DNA from 4 places in the Labrys sp. Lb11 genome. Region 2 is predicted to be linked to each of the others. Evidence: riboswitches for the same ligand, from Rfam matches in the RefSeq annotation. Region 2 holds a riboswitch; each other region holds the start of a gene.

Region 1 (5,397 bases), 510 kb from region 2:
GCGGAAAAGGCGGTGGCGTTGAGGATCACCGCCGGGCGGATGCGCCGCAGTTCCGCTTCGATCCAGCCGGCCGTCTCCTCGTCCTTCAGCGAACCGACGAACAGCGCCGTGACCGCCAGCCCGCGCCCGGCGAGCGCCTCGGCCAGGGCATCGATCGGAGCCGTGTCGGCCGCAAGCAGGATGGAGCGGTAGAAGACGATTGCCGCGGTCCCGGCCGCATCGCCGCCGGCGGGGAGGCCGGCATGGATGCCGTGCTTGGGCAGGGCGACGGGCGGCGGCGCCTCGCCCCGGTCGAGGCCGCCGAGCCGGGCGATATGGCGCAACGCGGCCGCCGCATTGGCGCCGCCCCCCTCCCGCCAATAGGCCTCCAGCCGCTCGAGATCGGCCGCGGCCACGGTGGAGAGCTCGGCGAGGCGGGGATCGGCCCGGCCGTCGCCCGGCAGCAGCGCCAGGGCGATGCCGTGCCGGCGGGCCACGGCGCCCAGCTCCTCCGCCCCATAGCGCCAATAGTCGACGCCGCCGAGCAGGCGCACCAGGATGGCGCGCGCATGACGGCAGACGCTCTCGACATAGAGGTCGACCGACATCGGGTGACGCAGCCTGGCGAGCGGCGCCACGCGCAGCCCTTCCAGGCCGCCGGCGGCGGCCAGCGCCAGATCGCTGTCGGTGAAGGACAGGAAGACGACGTCGCCCGGCGCCTGGCCGAGATCGACCGCCGCCTCGGCGGCGTCGAGCGAGCGCGTGTCCTGCGGGAGAAGATGCATCGTGTCCTACCGCACCAGCGCGACCTGCCGGCCCCCGGCACAGCCGCGGCCTGGCGCCGCCCGGGAAAAGAGCCTTCGGGGAGAAGGGGCAGCCGGCCGTGCCGAGCGCCTGCCCCGAAGCGACGCGCCCTGTCCCAAACGGCCCGGCGGCGCGCCGCAACCGTGTCGGGGCAAGGCTTCGACGGCAATCCGGACGTGTCGCGACGCCCTCCGGTCCGTCCGATCTGCGCAGCGGATCATGCCGCGATCATACACCCGCTAGGCAGCCAGCGCCCGCTCGATCGCGGCTCGGTCGAGCCCCTTCTCGCCGATCACCACGATGCGGCCGGCGCGGGGCTCGCCGGGGCCCCAAGCCCGGTCGAAATGGTGGGAGAAGCGGGCGCCGACCCCCTGGACCAGCAGGCGCATCGGCTTGCCGTCGACGGCGACGAAGCCCTTCATGCGCAGGATGTCGTGGGTTTCCGCCGCGGCCTTGAGCCGGGCCACCAGCGCCTCCGGCTCGGCCACGGCCGGCAGGTCGACGACGAAGGTGTCGAAATCGTCGTGGTCGTGCTCGGGCTCGGCGTCGTGGTGCGAGGGACGGGCGGCGAGGTCGTCCTCGGCCGCGGCAGCGAGGCCGAGCAGCACGGCGGCGTCGATGCGCCCCTGGACGGTCTTCACCACCTTCACGGCGCGCGGCACGGTGCGGACGATATCGGCGGAGACGGTGGCCGCCTCCTCGGCGCTGAGCAGGTCGCCCTTGTTGAGCACCACCAGGTCGGCGCACAGGAGCTGGTCCTCGTAGACCTCCTCCAGCGGGTTGTCGTGGTCGAGCGCGGCATCGCCCTCGGCCCGACGCTTCAGTTCCTCCGGATCGTCGGCGAAACGTCCGGCCGCCACGGCCGCGCCGTCGACCACGGCCACCACGCCGTCGACGGTGACGCGCGAGCGCACCGCCGGCCAGTTGAAGGCCTTGACCAGCGGCTTGGGCAGCGCCAATCCCGATGTCTCGATGACGATATGCTCGGGCCGCTCGGGCCGGTCGAGCAGCGCCTCCAGCGCCGGCACGAAATCGTCGGCCACGGTGCAGCAGATGCAGCCGTTCGACAGTTCGACGATGTTCTCGGCCGGGCAGCTCTCGATGCCGCAGCCCTTGAGGATCTCGCCGTCGACTCCGACATCGCCGAACTCGTTGACGATCAGGGCGAGGCGCCGGCCGTTCGCCGTCTCCAGGAGGTGGCGGATCAGCGTGGTCTTGCCGGCGCCGAGGAAGCCGGTGACGATGGTGCAGGGAACCTTTTGCAGCGTGCTCATTCGGCAGCGTCCTTGAGGAAGGGATGGGGCGGGATGCGGGCGACCATGCCGCGCTTGAACGGTTCGGGCCGGCCGCGCCAGGGCATCAGCCCGTCGGTGGAGGCGGCGAGCAGGCCGGCGGCGGCCAGTATGTCGGGGCCGGCGTCCGGCGTGAGGTCGCCGAACACATAGGTCCAGGCGCCGGGCGCGGTCAGGGAAACGGTGCAGGCGCGGCGGCAATTGCCGAGGCACTCGACCGGGTTGAGCTGCATGGCGGCGGGTATCGTCTCGGCCAGCGCCTGGTGCAGCCGTGCCCCGGAGCGCGGCGCGGTGGGATCGTCGCCCTCGCGCCGGCAGGTGACGCAGACATGAATCACGACGTCCCGCATCGGCCGGGCCTTGCGCCTTTCCTTGCGCCGCGGCGCGGCACGGGGCGCGGTTGCAGCCGCCGCGACGGCGGCAGCCCGGCACCGGTTGCTTCCGGGGCGCCCCGCCCGGACCGGCATGCGCAACGGCAGGTCTCCTGGCTCGCGGGTCGCCGCGACGCGCCGCCTTCCCGGAGATGGCTCCAGTGGCCTCCTGGCGCGCCGCTCGCCGCTCACAGTTGCGGGGGCAGCCGCGGACTGGGGGCCGGAGCCCCGCACCGCATTCCCTTTTGACTCTCGGACGAGAGACCGTCTGGATCGGACTAAAGGACTGTGCGACAAGCCTTGTCAATCGCACAGGCGACGCAGGCTTGCCTCGGCCGGCAGGCGGCGCAGCCATGCACGGCACGGGACAACGGACATGAGCGGCGAGGAAAAGCCGGAGGCCGCCGACAGGCCGGAGCGCATCGATTCCACCTTCCGGAACGGCTCGGTGACCGCGATCGGCGTGGTCGTCGGCTTCTCCCTCGGCTTCCTCAGCAACTGGGCCTCGCAGCCGGGCGACTGGAACTGGCTCGACATCGCGGCCGTGATCCTGATCTGCATCGGCCTCGGCCTGCAGATCCGGGCGCTGGCCGGCATGCTCTATGTCAGCTCGCTCGATCTTGCGATCTATGACCGGCTGATCCGCTTCTTCCTGGCCGGCGTCATCCTGGTGGCGATCGGCGTCGGCATCGCCATCTTCGCCGACGTGCTCGGCTTCAACGTCACCGCGCTGCACAAGCCGTGACCGCCCTGCCCGATCGCCTCACCCTGGTCATCGGCGGCGCCCGTTCCGGCAAGAGCGCGCATGCCGAGGCGCTGATCGGCCGCCTGCCCCCGCCCTGGACCTATATCGCCACGGCGCAGGCCTTCGACGCGGAGATGCACGAGCGCATCGCCGAGCACCGGCGCCGGCGCGACGGGCGCTGGGTCACCGAGGAGGCGCCGCTCGAGCTCGCCGCCGCCCTGGCCGCGGCGCCGGGCCCGGTGCTGGTCGACTGCCTGACGCTCTGGCTCACCAACCTGATGCTGGCCGAACAGGCGCTCGAGCCGGCTTTCTCCGGGCTCGAGGCGGCCCTGGCCGCTGCCGCCCATCCCGTGGTCCTGGTGTCGAACGAGGTCGGCCTCGGCGTCGTGCCGGACAACGCCCTGGCCCGCGCCTTCCGCGACGAGGCCGGGCGGCTCAACCAGCGGGTGGCACGGCAGGCCGACCGCGTGCTGTTCATGGTCTCCGGCCTGCCGATGGTGGTGAAATGAGCGAAGCGGACGACGGGGCCCGCCACAAGGCGAAGATGGCCAAGCGCAAGGCGGTGCAGGACGCGGAAGTGGCCTCCAAGACCCTCGAGAAGGGGCTGCTGATCGTCCATACCGGAGCCGGCAAGGGCAAGTCGACCGCCGCCTTCGGCCTCATGCTGCGCGCCCTCGGCCATGGCTGGCGCGTCGGCGTGGTGCAGTTCATCAAGGGCGCCTGGTCGACCGGCGAGCGGGCCGCGCTGGAGCGCTTCTCCGACCTCGTCACCTGGAAGACCATGGGCGAGGGCTTCACCTGGGAGACGCAGGACCGCGAGCGCGACGTGGCTGCGGCCGGGCGCGCCTGGACCGAGGCGCAGGCGATGATGGCCGATCCGGACATCCGTCTCCTCGTGCTCGACGAGCTCAACATCGCCCTGCGCTACGACTATCTGCCGCTGGCGGCGGTGGTAGCGGCGCTGGCGGCGCGCCGGCCTGACCTGCACGTCGTCGTCACCGGCCGCAACGCCAAGCCGGAACTGATCGCCGCGGCGGACCTGGTGACCGAAATGACGCTGGTGAAGCACCATTTCGCCGCCGGTGTGAAGGCGCAGCAGGGCGTGGAGTTCTGACCGGGACGGGCGGGCGCCGACCGCGGGTCGGCCGAGAGCACGCTGGCCGTGGCCGTGCGTGACGTGGTCCATGAGTTCGGCAGCGTCCAGGGCGACAGGATCGACGTCTCCGCCGTCGACGCCGATGGCGGTGCGTCCGGCGATCAGGCCTTCGTCTTCATCGGCCAGGCCAGCTTCACCCATGGAGCCGGCGAGTCGCTCCGCATGTCACCGGCGACGCTTGAAGCGAAATTGCCACAGCAGCCCGGCGGTGATCGCGACTGCGCCAATCGTGGCGGGAAACGCGTACTCGCCCCATGCACCCCACCAAATCAAGGCTGCAAGTGTGAATCCGGCAACCGATATGAAAGCGACGATCGCGCTTGGTTTCAGGTAAGCCCATGGCCTGGGATAGCCAGCCCGATTTGCGAACGTATCGAAGGCCATGCGATAGATGCCGACGACGATTGCGATGATGAATATCACCTCATAACCGAGGGAGTGATCCATCGTTCCCGTCCTTCGCTCGCGGGCAGAATCCTACCCTAAATCCAAAAGCACCGGAGTCACAGACGTTCGGACCGGATTGCCCCCGGCAGTTTGCGCTCCCCCGCGTGACGCGCAAGCCCCTTCGCCGGCCTGGTGCCATGTGCGATCGCGCACGCCGCCTGCCCTCCCCTCATGCCAGTCTGCAACCTCCCCCTCATCAGACAGTCCTTCGGGAGGCACGATGGCCAATTTCACGCTGACCACCGCCGTCAACAACTTCACCGGCACATCCGGGGCCGACATCTTCTCCGGCCCCGGCGGCGGGGTCGACGCGCTGGACGGCGGCGGCGGCAATGACGAGTTCCACATCGATTCGGCCCAGGCCGGCACGATCGACGGCGGCACCGGCACGGATACGGTCTTCCTCGACGGCAACGAGCTCGGCGCCGTGACCTTCTCCAATGTCGAGACGCTGAACGTCTCGACGAGCAACATCTACGCCACGGCGGCCCAGCTCGCCCAGTTCTCCAGCATCGTGCCGACCGGCGGCGGCAGCGACTTCTACGTGTTCATGCAGAACGCCGGCGGCACGGTGAACTTCGCCAACATGTTCGCCTCGCCGAT
Region 2 (5,397 bases):
GGTCCGGCGGCAACGGCCCGCCGCTCCTGCTGCTGCACGGCTTTCCGCAGACCCATGTGATGTGGCACCGCCTCGCTCCGGCGCTGGCCGAGCATTTCACCCTGGTGCTGATGGATCTGCGCGGCTATGGCTGGTCCTCCGCGCCGCGTTCGGACCCGGAGCATCGCGTCTTCTCCAAGCGCGCGATGGCGACCGACGCCGTCGCCGTCATGGCGACGCTCGGCCATGTCCGTTTCCGTCTCGCCGGCCATGACCGGGGCGGGCGCGTCGCCTATCGGCTGGCTCTCGACCATCCCGGCCGGGTCGAGCGCCTGGCCGTGCTCGACATCGTTCCCACCTGGAACATGTGGCAGGGCATGGACGCCGCCCACGCCATGTCGACCTATCACTGGCTGTTCCTGGCCCAGCCCGGCCGCCTGCCGGAGACGCTGATCGGCGCCGCCGCCCTGCCCTACCTCGAGCACACGCTGGCGAGTTGGACCGCCGGCGGCACGCTCGATGCCTTCGACCCCCGCGCCATGGCCCATTATCGCGCCGCCTTCAATGATCCCGCCCGCATCCACGCCTTTTGCGAGGACTACCGCGCCGGCGCCACCGTCGATCGCGACGACGATGCGGCGGATCGATCGGCCGGGCGCAGGATCGGCTGTCCCCTCTTCGCCGCCTGGGGCGCCGAAGGCTTCCCCGCCAAGGGGCGCGGTCCCCTCGAAGTCTGGCGCGAATGGGCCGACGACGTCGCCGGCACGGCGATCGAAGGCGGCCATTTCCTCGCCGAGGAGAACCCGGCGGCAACAGCGGCGGCGCTTCTGCGCTTCTTCGCCTAGGGGGCCGCGTTGACCGGCCGATCCCAGTCGCGGCCCCACGGCGCGCCGAGCGTGGCGATCGCGCTCGGCGGCGGCGGCGCCCGCGGGCTGGCGCATATCCCGATGCTGGAGGCACTCGACGAGCTCGGCGTCAGGCCTGTGGCGCTCTCCGGCACCTCCATGGGCGCGATCCTGGCCGCCGCCTATGCCTCCGGCATGCCGGCCAGGGATATCCGCGAGGTCACGGTCGCGACGTTGCGCGACCGGCGCGGCATGCTCGCCAAGGTGATGGAAGCCCGGGCCGGGCGCTTCGTCGACATCTTTTCCGGCTTCGGCAATCCGATGCTGATCGATCCAGAGGCCCTGTGCGCGCTGCTGCTGCCGCAGGCGGTGGCGCCGGACTTCGGCGCCTGCGCCACGCCGCTGACGATCGTCGCCACCGATTTCTACGCCCGCCGGGAGGTGGCGTTCACCAGTGGGCCGCTGCACCGGGCCGTCGCCGCCTCCATCGCCATTCCAGGCCTGATCCGGCCGGTGGAGATCGACGGCCGCGTGCTCATCGACGGCGGTGCGGTCAATCCCCTGCCGATCGATCATGTCCGCGCCCACGCCGACATCGTGGTCGGCGTCGACGTCACCGGCGGCCCGCTCCGGCCGGCGCGGGAGCACCTGCCCGGGCCGTGGGACGCGGTGTTCGGCGCCTTGCAGATCCTGCAGGGCTCGCTGATCGACCAGAAGCTGGCGCGCCACCCGCCCGACATCCTGATCCGGCCCGACGTCGACCTCTTCGGCGTGCTCGACTTCTTCCGGGTCAGCGTCATCCTGCGCCTGGCCCGGCCGGCGAAGGAGGAACTGAAGCGCAGGCTCGCCGCCCTGCTGGAGCGGGCATGACCGCCATATGGCGCCCCGACATCGATTCTCTCGCCTTCCGAGCCGCCGGCCATGACGGGCTGTGCGTCGTGCACCGCCGGGCCTTCCGCATCCTCGTCGGACGGGAGAGCACGGCCGAGGACTGCCTCGCCTGGTTCGCGGCGCATCGGGCTGTGTTCGAGGCGGCGGCGCGGGCCAAGATCGCCCGGGCGGCCCTCGGCCGGCAGGCGAATTTCCACCTGAACAGCCGCGACATCCGACGCGCCGCCGCCCGACCGTGACGCGGGAAAGACATGGGATGTCGCGCCTCTCCTTGACACCCTCCTGCCCCATCGGTAGCGTCCAAGGCTTCAACGGTCCCCGCAAGGGGTCAAAAGGGAACGTCGTGAGGCCGCGAGGCCGAAGCGCCGGCTGCCCCCGCAACTGTAAGCGGCGAGTCGAAGACCGAATCGAGCCACTGGGAAACCGGGAAGGCCGGCCTGAGACACCGACCCGCGAGCCAGGAGACCTGCCGTTGTTGGTCCAGGACCGGGCGGGGTGTCCCGAGTGGTGCAAGAACCGGCTCTCGAGGCCGGTGCTTGCGGCTTCTCGCTCTCCCGCCGCGGATCCGCGGGTGATTTCGCAAGCGAGGAGCGTCGCATGTCCCAGCAATCGGCCGTCATCGGCCATACCGCGGTCCGCGACCGCGCCAGCGTCCTGATCCAGGCCTTCGCCGCCCTGGCCCTGGGCATTCTCGTCCTTGGCATGGTCGGTTTCTCGCCGATCGACGTCCTGCACAACGCCGCCCACGACACCCGGCATTCCAACGCCTTCCCCTGTCACTGAGACGGCGCCGTGAGCATCTTCCGGTCCATCGTCTTCACCTCGGTCGTCGCAGGCCTGATTGCCGGGCTGCTGGTCACGTTCGCCCACCAGTTCGGCACCGTGCCGCTGATCCTCAAGGCCGAGGTCTACGAGAAGGCTGCCGAGGCTGCCGCGCCGGCAGCGGCCGAGGCCCAGGCGGCGCACGAGCACCAGGCCGGCGCCGCGGCCCACGAGCATGACGCCGAGGCCTGGGAACCGGCCGACGGCTTCCAGCGCAACGCCTTCACCGCGCTCGCCGATGTCCTCACCGCCATTGGCTTTGCCCTGCTGCTGACCAGCGCCTATGTGATCTCGGGCCGCGCGATCACCTGGCGCGAGGGCCTGATCTGGGGCCTGGCCGGCTTTGCGGTGTTCACGATCGCGCCCAGCCTCGGCCTGCCCCCGGAACTGCCGGGCATGCCGGCAACCGAACTCGGGCCGCGTCAGACCTGGTGGATCGGGACGGCGCTGGCGACGGCGGCGGGCATCGGCCTGATCGTGTTCAGGCGCGCCCCCTGGGCGGCGGTGCTGGGCGTCGCCCTGATCGTCGCGCCTCACCTCATCGGCGCGCCGCCGCCGGCCGACGAGGCCACGAACGTGCCGGAGTCGCTCTGGCATCAGTTCGTCGTCGCCGTGACCGTGACGAGCTTCCTGTCCTGGGCGGTGCTCGGCAGCGTCACCGGCGCGCTGCACCAGCGCTTCTCGCGCGGCTGAAACCGGGCACACACGCGGACAATGCCCCTCTCCCGTCGGGAGAGGGGTTTTTTTGTCGGGCTCACGCCCTGCTCAAAGCAGGAAGTCGTTGGCCTGGAACGCCGTGATGCCGTTGACCAGGATCGAGAAGTCGGCGGTGCCGTCCCCGTCCCGGTCGCCCTCGACGAAGGCGTTGCCGCTGGCCGTGACGCGATAGCGCAGCTCGCCGGCGTGGTGCGAGAAGGCCGAGGTGCCGATGAACTGGAGGGCCTGGTTTCCGGCCAGATCGGCGCGGGCGTCGATCCCGCGCAGGTCGATGCGGTCGCCCTGGGCGTGGCTGAAGTCGAGGATGGTGTCGCGGCCGGCAGCCGCGATGGTGCTCTCGGCCAGAGCGCCGACGATGAAGAGATCGGCGCCGGTGCCGCCGGTCAGCTTGTCGGCCCCCGCCCCGCCGGTCAGCCGGTCCTGCCCGGCGCCGCCCTTGAGCGTATCGTCGCCACCGCCGCCGGCCAGGGTGTTGTTGCCGGAATTGCCGGTGATGGTGTTGTCGAGGCCGTTGCCGGTGCCGGCATGGTTGCCGGTGCCGATCAGCACCAGGGTCTCCACGTCTCCCCGGACCATCGCCGTGTTGGCCAGGCTGACGTCGACCACCGCGTAGATCCGGTCGATCCCGGAAGCGGCCGTCTCGTTGACGATGTCGAAGCCGTCATCGACGTAGTAGGTGTCGTTGCCGACGCCGCCGACCATGGTGTCGGCGCCGTCACCGCCGATCAGGGTGTCGTTGCCGGCGCCGCCGTAGAGCACGTCGGCGCCCGCATCGCCGGAGAGCCGGTCGTTTCCGTCCCCGCCGTTGATCACGTCGTTGTCGGCCCCGCCGCTGGCCGTGTCATTGCCGCCCTTGCCGCTGACCGTGTCGTCGCCGGAACCGGTGATGATCACATCCATGCCGGCGCCGCCGACGCGCGTCAGGGCGGTGGTGGCATAGGCCGCCACCTGGATGTCGAGGTCGAGGTAGACGCTGTCGGCGCTGAAGGTGTTCATCGCCGAAAAGGCGACATGGTCGGTCACGACGTTCTCGCCCGAATCGGGGTCGAGGCCGAGGCTGATGCCGGCCGTTCCCGACTCGCCGCTATATCCGCTGACCCAGCCGGTGCCGTCGCCGTAGCTCGCGCCCCAGGACGTGTCGCCGAAATACTCGCTGGTCTCCGGGTCGATATAGGCATCGATCGTGTAGTCGATCTGGATATCGAAAAGAGCGCTATCTCGATCGACCCAGACATTGTAGCTGGCATAAGCCGCCATGGTCCTCATCCTCTCTCGCGCCCGGATTCACGATCCTAGGATGGAAAAACCTGTCCGATCAAACTCTTTCGGACCATCCCATACTCTGGAATCATTACGGAATGCCGCAAAGGCATACCGGCCGGCGGAGACGGGCGCCCACGCCGACCCCGGCGAGCGGCATGGATGGCGCGACGCCGTGTCGTCGACCGGGATCGAGCCATCGGCCACGCCGCCCCCCTCCGTCGCCATCGGCGAAGGCGCCGCGAGGGCACGACGATCGGCAGGCGGGAACAACGGGCGAGCGAGCCTCGCCGGGCTTGCTATAATCGGCGGCGACTCGACACGTGAACCCAGCCCATGCCCGTCCGCGCCCTGCCCCAGATCCTGATCGACCGCATCGCCGCCGGCGAGGTGGTCGAACGGCCGGCGAGCGCCGTCAAGGAGCTGGTCGAGAACGCCGTCGACGCCGGCGCCACGCGCATCGAGGTGGTGACGGCCGGCGGCGGGCAGCGGCTGATCCGCATCGTCGACGACGGCTGCGGCATGAGCCCCGAGGATCTGGCCCTGGCGGTCGAGCGCCACGCCACGTCCAAGCTGCCGACCGAGGATCTGCTCGCCATCGCCACGCTCGGCTTTCGCGGCGAAGCACTGCCCTCGATCGCCTCGGTGTCGCGCCTTGCCATCGCCACGCGGGCTGCCGGCGCGGCCCACGGCGTCGCCATCGCCATCGACGCCGGCGTCAAGGGCCCCGTGAAGCCGGCCGCGCTGACCGCCGGCACCCGCGTCGAGGTCACCGACCTGTTCTATGCCACGCCGGCGCGCCTGAAATTCCTCAAGACCGAGCGTACCGAGGCAGCCGCCATCGCCGACGTGGTCAAGCGCCTGGCCATGGCCCATCCCGACA
Region 3 (5,397 bases), on a different contig from region 2:
CCGGTCGGACCGGGACGCTCTGCCTCAGTTTTGCCGGACGACGGCGCCGATCGCATTGACGACGAGGCGCGCGGCCGTGAGGGCCGACAGGCCGTCGACGTCCGCGGGAGGATAGAGCTCGACGAGGTCGAAACCGGCGATCCGCGCGCGCCTGCCGAGGCCTGCGATCAGGTCGATCGCCTGCGTGTAGCCGAGGCCGCCCGGCGTCCGGGCCGCGACGCCCGGCATGATGCCCGGATCGAGGCCGTCGCAATCCAGGGTGACGACGACCTTCGCGCCCTCCGGAACATGCCGGAGCGCGGCCTCGACGCCGTGCGCGTGGACCTCGCGGGCCGTCACGAAACGGCTGCCGCGACGCCGGGCCGCCTCGATCTCGGCCGGCCGCGCACTGCCGACCCCGCGCATGCCGACCTGCACGATGCCGGCGACATGCCCCATCTCGCTGGCGCGGCGCATCGGGCTGGAATAGCCGTGGCGTTCGCCATGCAGTTCGTCGCGCCAGTCGATATGGGCATCGATCTGCAGGATCCAGATCGGCCCGTGGTCGGCAAAGCCGGCGAGGAAGGGGATCGGAACGGAATCATCGCCACCGAGCAGGATCGGCACGGCGCCCGATGCCAGCACGTCCCGCGTCTTCTCCTCGATCCCGGCTCGATTCCCTGCATTGTCATGCATCACGGTCGGAATATTGCCGACATCGACGCATGAAGGCGGCTTGCCGTCGAACAGGGGACCGTCGAGATCGAAGTCCCAATGCTCGACGAGGCCCGCGTCGACCTGGCTGGCGGCACGGATGGCGTCGGGCGCGAGGGCATAGCCGCTGCTGTCCCTGGCGGGATAGGTGCTGCCGTGGCCGGCCCCGAAGAGCACGATCCGGGGTGCGCGCCCGCCGTCGAGGCGGGCGGGAAACCCCAGGAAGGTGAGGGCAAGGGTCATTGGGAAGGCGGCTCAGATGCCGAGCTTGCTCTTCAGCAGGTCGTTGACGGCCCCCGGCGCCGCCTTGCCGCCCGTCTGCTTCATGACCTGGCCGACGAACCAGCCGAGCATGGTGGGCTTCGCCTTCACCTGCTCGACCTTGTCGGGGTTGGCGGCGATCACCGCATCGACCGCCGCCTCGATCGCGCCGGTGTCGGTGACCTGCTTCATGCCGCGAGCCTCGACCAGGGTGCGCGGGTCGCCGCCCTCGCTCCAGACGATCTCGAACAGGTCCTTGGCGATCTTGCCGGAGATCGTGCCTTCGCCGATCAGGTCGACGATGCCGCCGAGCTGCGCCGCCGAGACCGGCGAAGAGGCGATGTCCTTGCCTTCCTTGTTCAGACGGCCGAACAGCTCGTTGATCACCCAGTTGGCCGCCGCCTTGCCGTCGCGGCCCCTGGCCACGGCTTCGAAGAAGTCAGCCGATTCGCGCTCGGCCACCAGCACGCCGGCGTCATAGGGCGACAGGCCGTAATCGGCGATGAAGCGCGCCTTCTTGGCATCCGGAAGTTCGGGCAGGTCCTTGGCCAGCGCGTCGACATAGGCCTGGTCGAACTCGAGCGGCAACAGGTCGGGGTCGGGGAAGTAGCGATAGTCGTGCGCTTCCTCCTTCGAACGCATGGAGCGCGTCTCGCCCTTGCCGGGATCGTAGAGGCGCGTCTCCTGCTCGATGACGCCGCCATCCTCGAGGATGGCGATCTGGCGGCGCGCCTCGGTCTCGATCGCCTGGCCGATGAAGCGGATCGAGTTGACGTTCTTGATCTCGCAGCGCGTGCCGAAGGGCTCGCCCGGCCGGCGCACGGAGACGTTGACGTCGGCGCGCAGGTTGCCCTTGTCCATGTCGCCGTCGCAGGTGCCGAGATAGCGCAGGATGGTGCGCAGCTTGGTCACATAGGCGCGCGCCTGGTCGGACGAGCGCAGGTCCGGCTTGGAGACGATCTCCATCAGCGCCACGCCCGAACGGTTCAGGTCGACGAAGGACATCGAGGGGTGCTGGTCGTGCAGCGACTTGCCGGCGTCCTGCTCCAGGTGCAGACGCTCGATGCCGACCGTCAGCGTCTCGCCCGTCTCCGGCACCTCGACGACAATGGTGCCCTCGCCGACGATCGGCTGCTTGTACTGGCTGATCTGGTAGCCCTGCGGCAGATCCGGGTAGAAGTAGTTCTTCCGGTCGAACACCGACCTGTGGTTGATCTGCGCCTTGAGGCCGAGGCCGGTGCGGATCGCCTGGCGCACGCATTCCTCGTTGATCACCGGCAGCATGCCGGGCATGGCAGCGTCGACCAGCGAGACATGGCTGTTGGGCTCGGCGCCGAAACCGGTGGAGGCGCCCGAAAACAGCTTCGCCTCGGAGGTGACCTGGGCGTGGACCTCCAGGCCGATGACCAGTTCCCAGTCGCCGGTGGCGCCCTTGATGATCTTCTTGGGGTCGACGGCGGCGGTCATGGCGGGGCTCCGGACGGCGGGATCGAATGCTGGGCTTCCGAATAGAGGGTCGTGGGCTGCCTATCAAGTTTCAGCCGCCGGCGCCTGCCCCCAGCCGTCCTCGAACACCAGCTCATCGAGCGGCAGCCGCCGGGCCCAGCGCTTCGCCTCCAGCTCCGGCCGCTCGTAGAGCCGGTCGACATAGCCGACGCAGAGATAGGCGACGATGACGATGCCGGCGGGGATGCGCAGGATCGCCCGCATCCGCGCCTCCTCGAAGATCGAGACCCAGCCGACGCCGATGCCCTCGGCCCGGGCCGCCAGCCAGAGGTTCTGCACGGCGCAGGCGGTGGAATGGAGATCCATGTCGCGATTGTGGGTGCGGCCGAGCACCGCCGGCCCGCCGCGGGAGCGGTCGCAGGTGACGCAGATGTTGAGCGGCGCGGCCCGGATGCCTTCCAGCTTCAGCGAGCGGTAGAGCGCCGCGCGCTCGCCGGTGAACAGCGAGGCGGCCTCGGCGTTGGCCGCCTCGAACGCCCGGCGCACCTCCTCCTTCACCGCTTCCGAGCGGATGAGCAGGAAGTTCCACGGCTGCATCAGGCCGACCGACGGCGCATGATGCGCCGCCTCCAGCAGCCGCCGGACGACGTCGCCGGGGATCGGCCGCGGCAGGAACGGGCCGCGCACGTCGCGGCGCGTCTCGATCGCCCGATAGAGCGCGGCGCGCTCGCCTTCGCTGAACGGACCGGCCGCGACGAGACCGGCGTCGATCGGATCGGAAACAGGTTCGGGCATCGGTCTCCCCACCATGCCGGATCGCCCGTTCCGCCGTCCGTGCGGAAAGAGCTTGCCGTCTGGCCGGTCTTCCGACTCCGGATCCTCCCGTTCCGGCGCCTTCCCGGCCCTGCGGCCAGTGGCGTCATCCTGCCGGAACAGTCCCCGTCACGGCGTTGGGCACGTCGCGGATTGGCACCGCGTTCCCGATTCTCCCGCATGCGCGGGCACCAGACGCAGCAGCGATAGCGCAGGTGCAGCCCCGCCGGCAAGGCGCCGCTTGCGATCCGCCCGCCAGCCGGCATTGTGGGGGCAAGCAGCCTGTCGTGGCTTTCGCCACGCTTGATTTGCATTTTTCAATGCAGAATCAAGGCTGCGCAGACTCACACGTGCAAGCAGGTCCGCGAGAACCTGCCTTGCCTGGATGCCCCCGATGCCCCCACACCCCGACCGCCCCGATCGCATCCCCACGCTCGCCACCGAGCGCCTGACCCTGCGCGGCCACGGCATCGGCGACTTCGACGCCATGGCCGCGCTGTGGGCGGATCCGGAGGTCACGCGCCACATCGGCGGCCGTCCTCTGACCCGGGAAGAGGCCTGGGGACGCCTCCTGCGCTATGCCGGACTGTGGTCCTTGCTCGGCTACGGCTACTGGGCCATCGTCGAGACGGCATCCGGCCGCTTCGTCGGCGAGGCCGGGTTCGCCGATTTCCGGCGGGAGATCGAGCCGCCGCTCGACGGCATCCCCGAAGCGGGCTGGATCCTGGCGTCCTGGGCCCAGGGCCGGGGGTTCGGGACCGAGGCCCTGCACGCGATGCTGGCCTGGGGCGAGGCGTATTTCGGGCCGGTGCGCAGCGCCTGCCTGATCGCCCCGGAGAACCTGCGCTCGATCCGCCTGGCGCGGCGGTGCGGCTATCGGGTGGCCTCGCCGGCCGCCTACAAGGGCCAGTCCCTGCTCCTGCTCCGGCACGAAGCCGGCGCCCAGATGTGATGCTGCTGTGCAACAGGCCGTGCGCGACCTTGGATGCGGCGCGATGCCCCCCTTGCGATTCGAGAGAATCGCCGGCACGTTCGAGGCGTCGTCAACCAGCGAAAGGAGGTGATCCAGTGTCTCATCGGTGTGAAGTCCGGTCCTCGGCGCTCTGGATCCTCACTCTGCGCGAGGTCCGCGGCGCCTGACGCCGGTTGGCCGTCAAGGCCGGACCAGACCCGAATTTTCAAGCAAGCCCAGAGGCGGAACGCACGGCGTTTCGCCTCTGTTGCGTTCCGGGGGCCGGGCAAGCCGCCCCGATGGCAGCCGGTGGCGGCCCTATTCGCCGAGATGCTCGGCCTCGTAGCGGCAGATCCAGTCGATCAGATTGCGCCACACGGCTTCGGCCAGATCCGGCGGCAGCCCCCGGGCCTGCGCCAGGCCGCGGACATGGGCGACCACGTCCTCCACCCGATCGGGAATGAGCGCCGGCAGGTTCTCGCGCGCCTTCACGGCGATGACCCGCTCGACGATGCCCATGCGCTCGGCCAGCAGGGCGACCAGGCCGCCATCGATCCGGTCGATCTCCCGGCGCAGATCCGCCAGCGTATCGGCGCGCTCAGCCGCCACGGCGGCGCGCCCTGCCCTGCCGGAGGGCGCCCATCACGCCCACCACGCCTTCGGCCGCGGCAGCGGCCCTGCCGCCTGCTCGATCACCTCGCCGAGGGCGAACAGGGTCTCCTCGTCGAAGGCCCGGCCGATCAGCTGCAGGCCGAGCGGCAGGCCGTCGGCCGACAGGCCCGCGGGCACGGCCAGGCCGGGCAGGCCGGCCATGTTCACGGTCACGGTGAAGACGTCGTTGAGGTACATCTCCACCGGATCGGCATCGGCCTTCTCGCCGATGCCGAAGGCGGCGGAGGGCGTCGCCGGGGTCAGGATCGCATCGACGCCGGCGGCATAGGCCTGCTCGAAATCGCGCTTGATCAGCGTCCGCACCTTCTGCGCCCGGACATAGTAGGCGTCGTAGTAGCCGGCCGAAAGCACATAGGTGCCGATCATCACCCTGCGCTTGACCTCGGCGCCGAAGCCGGCGGCGCGGGTGTTCTCGTACATCTCGACGATGTCGCGGCCGGGCACGCGCAGGCCGTAGCGCACGCCGTCATAGCGGGCGAGGTTGGACGAGGCTTCCGCCGGGGCGACGATGTAGTAGGCCGGCAGGGCGTATTTCGTGTGCGGCAGCGAGATCTCGCGGA
Region 4 (5,397 bases), on a different contig from region 2:
AGGCCGAGGCGGTGGCGGCGCTGCTGCAGCGCGTCGGCCTGCGCCCGGATCTGGCCGACCGCCGGCCGGCCGCCCTCTCCGGCGGCCAGTGCCAGCGCGTCGGCATCGCCCGGGCGCTGGCGGTCGAGCCGAAGCTGATCGTCGCCGACGAATGCGTCGCCGCGCTCGACGTCTCGATCCAGGGCCAGATCATCAACCTGTTCATCGAGATGAAGGCGCAGCGCGACCTCGCCACCCTCTTCATCGCCCATGACCTGTCGATCGTCCGCCGGCTCTGCGACCGCGTCGCGGTGATGTATCTCGGCCGCCTGGTCGAGGAAGGCCCGACGGACCGCGTCTTCAGCGCGCCGCGCCATCCCTACACCGCGGCGCTGCTGCGCGCCGTGCCGCATATCGATCCCGACCGGCGCCTGCCGGATGATCCGGTGCGCGGCGAGCCGCCGAGCCCGCTCGACCTGCCGGCCGGCTGCCCGTTCCACCCGCGATGCCCGTCGGCCGAGGCGCGCTGTGCCGCCGATCCGCCGCCACCGCTGCGGCGCGAGGACGGCCATGCCTCGGCCTGCCTCCTCGACGCCCGGCAGCCTCTCGTCACAGCCGCATGAAGCGGCGGAAAAAACCGGAAGGGAACCAGAGCATGATGTTGAAAGGACTGCGACGCCTGGCGGGAGCGCTCCTCGCCGCCACGCTGCTCGGCGCTCCGCTTGCACAGGCGGGCGGCGTGCTGACCATCGGCAAGGACCAGGACAGCACCACCTTCGACCCGATCAAGTCGGCCCAGAACACCGATTTCTGGGTGTTCTCCAACATGTACGACGTGCTGGTGCGCGTCGACCGCTCCGGCACCAAGCTGGAGCCGGGCCTGGCGGAGAGCTGGACGGTCTCGCCGGACGGCCTCACCTACACCTTCAAGCTGCGCGAGGCGAAGTTCTCCGACGGTTCGCCGATCACCGCCGGGGACGCTGCCTTCACGATCCTGCGCATCCGCGACGACAAGGGCTCGCTGTGGAGCGATTCCTACAAGAACGTCGCCTCGGCCGAGGCCAAGGACGATCACACCCTGGTGGTGACGCTGAAGACGCGATCGGCGCCGTTCCTGTCGACGCTGGCCATGCCGGGCGTCTCGATCGTTTCCGAGAAGGCCGTGACCGCCAAGGGCGACGCCTATGCCGAGGAGCCGGTCTCCTCCGGCGCCTTCACGCTGAAGCAGTGGAGCCGCGGCGACCGGGTGGTGCTGGAGAAGAACCCGAACTTCTGGCAGGCCGACCGCGTCAAGCTCGACGGCGTGGAGTGGATCATCGTCTCCGACGACAACACCCGCATGCTCAAGGTCCAGGCCGGCGAGCTCGACGCCGCGATCTTCGTGCCGTTCTCGCGCGTCGCCGAGCTGCAGAAGGATCCGAACCTCACCATCCACCTCGATCCCTCGACGCGCGAGGACCATCTCCTGATCAACCATTCGCACGGCCTGCTGGCCAAGAAGGAGGTGCGCCAGGCGCTGGACTACGCCGTCGACAAGCAGGCGATCATCGACACGGTGATCTTCGGCCTCGGCGAGGTCGCCAACTCCTACGTCCCGAAGGGGGCCCTCTACTACAACGCCGCCAATCCGGCCCGACCCTACGACCCGGAGAAGGCCAAGGCGATGCTGGCCGAGGCCGGGGCCAAGGACCTGACGCTGACCTATGTGGTCAATGCCGGCAACGAGGTCGACGAGCAGATCTCGGTGCTGCTGCAGCAGCAGCTCGCCAAGGTCGGCGTCACCGTCAACATCCAGAAGGTCGACCCGGGCCAGAGCTGGAACATGCTGGTGGACGGCGCCTACGACATCTCGGTCAACTACTGGACCAACGACATCCTCGATCCCGACCAGAAGACCACCTTCGTGCTGGGCCATGACAGCAACAACAACTACATGACCCACTACAACAATCCGACGGTGAAGGCGTTGGTCGAAGAGGCGCGCAGCGAGCCGGACGCGGCCAAGCGCGCGGCCATGTACAAGCAGATCCAGGAGACCGCCAAGGAGGACGTCAACTGGATCGACCTCTATTACAGCCCCTATCGCAACGTCTCGCGCAAGACCATCCAGGGCTTCGACCAGAACCCGCTCGGCCGCTTCTTCCTGGAGGATACGGTCAAGGATTGACCGGAGCACGGACAAGACCGACCGCCACGGCCCGCCGGAGAGCCCCTCCGGCGGGCCGTCTTGCTTGCGATCCCTCCCAAATTTCATATGTCAATATAAAGATGCGTTTATATCATACTTGACGCTTTGCCGTCCCCGTGCTCCATTGCCGCCGTCGAGGTTCTCCATGCGGGCCGTCCGCATGGAGCCAAGAGGGAATCCGGTGAGCCGCGAGGCAAGGCCGGGGCTGCCCCCGCAACTGTGAGCGGAGAGCCGCTGTCCGAACAGGCCACTGCCGTCCGGGATCGGAGGGTGGGAAGGCGGGACAGGGGCGACGACCCGCGAGCCAGGAGACCTGCCTCGACGGTCCTGACGTCCTCGGGCGGGGTGCCCCGGTGGTCGCGTGGCATGGCTGCGTCCGATCGGCAGGCTCTCCCGAACCCGCCGGCACCCGTGACTGCCTGCGCGCATCCGCTCGGCCTTTGCCCCCAAGAATTTGGGGTCTGCCGATGTCCAACTCCCATCTGCTGAAATCCACGCTCGATCCTCCGCGCCGCTGCTCCGCGTCCGGCCGACGATGCCGGCGCCCAGGCCGGCCATAGCCGGCCACGCCGCCTCCCCTTCCCAGTCCATCAGCGAGCCGGCGCCGTCCTGCGGCGGCCGGCCGAAGGATCACGCATGTCCATTCCCGTCAGCACCCTGGGCGCCCCGCGCATCGGCCCCCGCCGCGAACTCAAGACCGCCCTGGAATCCCACTGGGCCGGCGCCACCGACGCCGCCGCCCTGCGGGAAACGGCGGCGCGGCTGCGCGCCGCCAACTGGGGCCGCCAGAGCGCCCTCGGCGTCACCCATATCCCCTCCAACGACTTCTCGCTCTACGATCAGGTCCTCGACACCACCGCCATGGTCGGCGCCGTGCCCGAGCCCTATGGCTGGCGGGGCGGCCCGGTGCCGCTGGAGACCTATTTCGCCATGGCCCGCGGCAGCCACGCCGAGGCGCATGCGGCGGACTGCGGCCATCACCACCCCGGAGCCGGCCAGCCCGCCCTGGAGATGACGAAGTGGTTCGACACCAACTACCACTACATGGTGCCGGAGTTCCGCCGCGGACAGAGCTTCGAGCTGGCCTCGACGAAGCCGGTGGACGAGTTCCTCGAAGCCAGGCGCCTCGGCATCCCGACCCAACCCGTGCTGATCGGCCCGGTGACCTATCTCCTGCTCGGCAAGAGCCGGGACGCCTCGCTCTCGCCGCTGTCCCTGCTGCCGGGCCTGCTGCCCGTCTACGCCGAGGTGCTGTCGCGCCTCGCGGCCGCGGGCGCCGACTGGGTGCAGATCGACGAGCCCTGCCTCGTGCTCGACTCCAGCCCGGCGGTGCAGGCGGCGATGCGGATCGCCTATGACGCCCTGGCCGTGGCGGCGCCGCGGCTGAGGATCATGCTCACCACCTATTTCGGCGGCCTCGGCGACAATCTCGACCTTGCCCTCGGCCTCCCCGTGGCCGGCTTGCATCTCGACCTCGTGCGGGCGCCGGAGCAGCTCGACGCCGCCATCCGCAAGGCGCCCGAAGGCCTGGTGCTGTCGCTGGGGGCAATCGACGGGCGCAATGTCTGGCGCTCCGATCTCAACGGCCTGCTCGACCGCCTGGAGCCGGCGGTGCAGCAGCTCGGCGCCCATCGCGTCGTGCTGGCGCCCTCCTGCTCGCTGCTGCACGTGCCGCTCGACCTCGCCCTCGAAACCGACCTCGATCCGGAGCTGGCGAGCTGGCTCGCCTTCGCCGTCCAGAAGATCGGCGAGCTCGCGGTGCTGTCGCGGGCGTTGGTCGACGGCCGCGGCGCCGCCGCCGGCGAGCTCGCCCTCTCCGACGCGGCCCGGGCGTCCCGATCCTCGTCGCCGCGCATCCACGACCCGGCGGTCGCCGGGCGGATCGCCGCCGTCAAGCCCGCCATGGCGCGGCGCCAGCACCCCTACGCCCTGCGGCGCCGGACCCAGGAATGGCTCGGCCTGCCGGCCTTCCCGACCACCACCATCGGCTCCTTCCCGCAGACCGGAGACGTCCGCAAGGCGCGCGCCGCCCACGCCAAGGGAGTGATGGACGATGCCGGCTACCGCGCCTTCCTGCGCGAGGAAACCGCGCGGGCGGTACGCTGGCAGGAGGAGATTGGCCTTGACGTCCTCGTGCACGGCGAGTTCGAGCGCAACGACATGGTCCAGTACTTCGGCGAGCAGCTCGTCGGCTTCGCCTTCACCCGGCACGGCTGGGTGCAGAGCTACGGATCGCGCTGCGTGCGCCCGCCGATCATCTACGGCGACGTGTCGCGGCCGCAGCCGATGACGGTGGAATGGTCGGCCTATGCCCAGTCGCTGACGCCGCGGCCGATGAAGGGCATGCTCACCGGCCCGGTCACCGTGCTGCAATGGTCCTTCGTGCGCGACGACCTGCGGCGCGACGAGGTCTGCCGGCAGATCGCCCTGGCGCTGCGCGACGAGGTCCACGACCTGGAGCAGGCGGGCATCCGCATCATCCAGATCGACGAGCCGGCGATCCGCGAGGGGCTGCCGCTGCGCCGCCGCGACCGCAAGGCCTATCTGGACTGGGCGGTGGAATGCTTCCGGCTCGCCTCCTCGGGCGTGGACGATGCGACGCAGATCCACACCCACATGTGCTACTCGGAGTTCAACGACATCATCGACGCCGTCGGAGCCATGGATGCGGACGTGATCTCGATCGAGACCGCCCGCTCCAACATGGAGCTGCTCGACGCCTTCGCCGCCTATCGCTACCCCAACGAGATCGGCCCCGGCGTCTATGACATCCACTCGCCGCGCTGCCCGAGCGTGGAGGAGATGACGGCGCTGCTCCGCAAGGCGGCCGAGCGCCTGTCCGAGGGCCAGATCTGGGTGAACCCCGATTGCGGCCTGAAGACCCGGCGCTGGGAGGAGGTGCGCCCGGCCATCGCCAACATGGTCGCCGCCGCCCGCCTGCTGCGCGGCCAGGCCGCGACGCGGCGGGACGAGGCCGCGGCGATGTCCTGAACAGCCGTGGCGCGCCGCCGCGCTTCAAACGGGTGGGGCGACACATGGTCCGATGGGCGTTCGAGGCGTCGGCCCGCCGAACGCGGCGAAGGTCACGCGGGACTTCGGCATGAACACGCGCAACGGCATGACGGGCCGGATCCGCGGCCGGCGCCCCGGCGCAAGGGCGGCATCCCCGCCGGTGGGATTGAGGCCCGAGACGGCAGGGCTCGATCCCGCCGTCGCCGAGCCCTGCCCGG

Evidence for each region. A riboswitch is a leader RNA that binds a small molecule or an ion and turns the genes downstream of it on or off. The one in region 2 is predicted to bind cobalamin.
Region 1: it holds a riboswitch for cobalamin, as region 2 does, so the genes downstream of both, AC27L4_RS00370 (DUF1636 family protein) here and AC27L4_RS02710 (CbtB domain-containing protein) in region 2, are expected to answer to the same signal.
Region 3: it holds a riboswitch for cobalamin, as region 2 does, so the genes downstream of both, bluB (5,6-dimethylbenzimidazole synthase) here and AC27L4_RS02710 (CbtB domain-containing protein) in region 2, are expected to answer to the same signal.
Region 4: it holds a riboswitch for cobalamin, as region 2 does, so the genes downstream of both, metE (5-methyltetrahydropteroyltriglutamate--homocysteine S-methyltransferase) here and AC27L4_RS02710 (CbtB domain-containing protein) in region 2, are expected to answer to the same signal.

The regions. Positions count from the first base shown of each region.
Region 1 is NZ_BAAJOT010000001.1:70,596-75,992, reverse strand. Features, by position in the region: gene cobN (cobaltochelatase subunit CobN) at 1-764, opposite strand, end outside; gene cobW (cobalamin biosynthesis protein CobW) at 1,023-2,057, opposite strand; gene AC27L4_RS00370 (DUF1636 family protein) at 2,054-2,425, opposite strand; cobalamin riboswitch at 2,533-2,730, opposite strand; gene AC27L4_RS00365 (hypothetical protein) at 2,823-3,191, shown strand; gene cobU (bifunctional adenosylcobinamide kinase/adenosylcobinamide-phosphate guanylyltransferase) at 3,197-3,700, shown strand; gene cobO (cob(I)yrinic acid a,c-diamide adenosyltransferase) at 3,697-4,305, shown strand; gene AC27L4_RS00350 (hypothetical protein) at 4,513-4,794, opposite strand; gene AC27L4_RS00345 (calcium-binding protein) at 5,015-5,397, shown strand, end outside.
Region 2 is NZ_BAAJOT010000001.1:576,872-582,268, reverse strand. Features, by position in the region: gene AC27L4_RS02725 (alpha/beta fold hydrolase) at 1-824, shown strand, start outside; gene AC27L4_RS02720 (patatin-like phospholipase family protein) at 834-1,694, shown strand; gene AC27L4_RS02715 (hypothetical protein) at 1,691-1,954, shown strand; cobalamin riboswitch at 2,011-2,203, shown strand; gene AC27L4_RS02710 (CbtB domain-containing protein) at 2,313-2,498, shown strand; gene AC27L4_RS02705 (CbtA family protein) at 2,508-3,230, shown strand; gene AC27L4_RS02700 (calcium-binding protein) at 3,303-4,511, opposite strand; gene mutL (DNA mismatch repair endonuclease MutL) at 4,851-5,397, shown strand, end outside.
Region 3 is NZ_BAAJOT010000005.1:395,123-400,519, reverse strand. Features, by position in the region: gene AC27L4_RS20465 (agmatinase) at 25-936, opposite strand; gene gatB (Asp-tRNA(Asn)/Glu-tRNA(Gln) amidotransferase subunit GatB) at 949-2,421, opposite strand; gene bluB (5,6-dimethylbenzimidazole synthase) at 2,485-3,195, opposite strand; cobalamin riboswitch at 3,240-3,424, opposite strand; gene AC27L4_RS20450 (GNAT family N-acetyltransferase) at 3,608-4,165, shown strand; gene AC27L4_RS20445 (chorismate mutase) at 4,484-4,774, opposite strand; gene gatA (Asp-tRNA(Asn)/Glu-tRNA(Gln) amidotransferase subunit GatA) at 4,808-5,397, opposite strand, start outside.
Region 4 is NZ_BAAJOT010000006.1:207,467-212,863, reverse strand. Features, by position in the region: gene AC27L4_RS22945 (ABC transporter ATP-binding protein) at 1-602, shown strand, start outside; gene AC27L4_RS22940 (ABC transporter substrate-binding protein) at 635-2,146, shown strand; cobalamin riboswitch at 2,287-2,502, shown strand; gene metE (5-methyltetrahydropteroyltriglutamate--homocysteine S-methyltransferase) at 2,804-5,158, shown strand.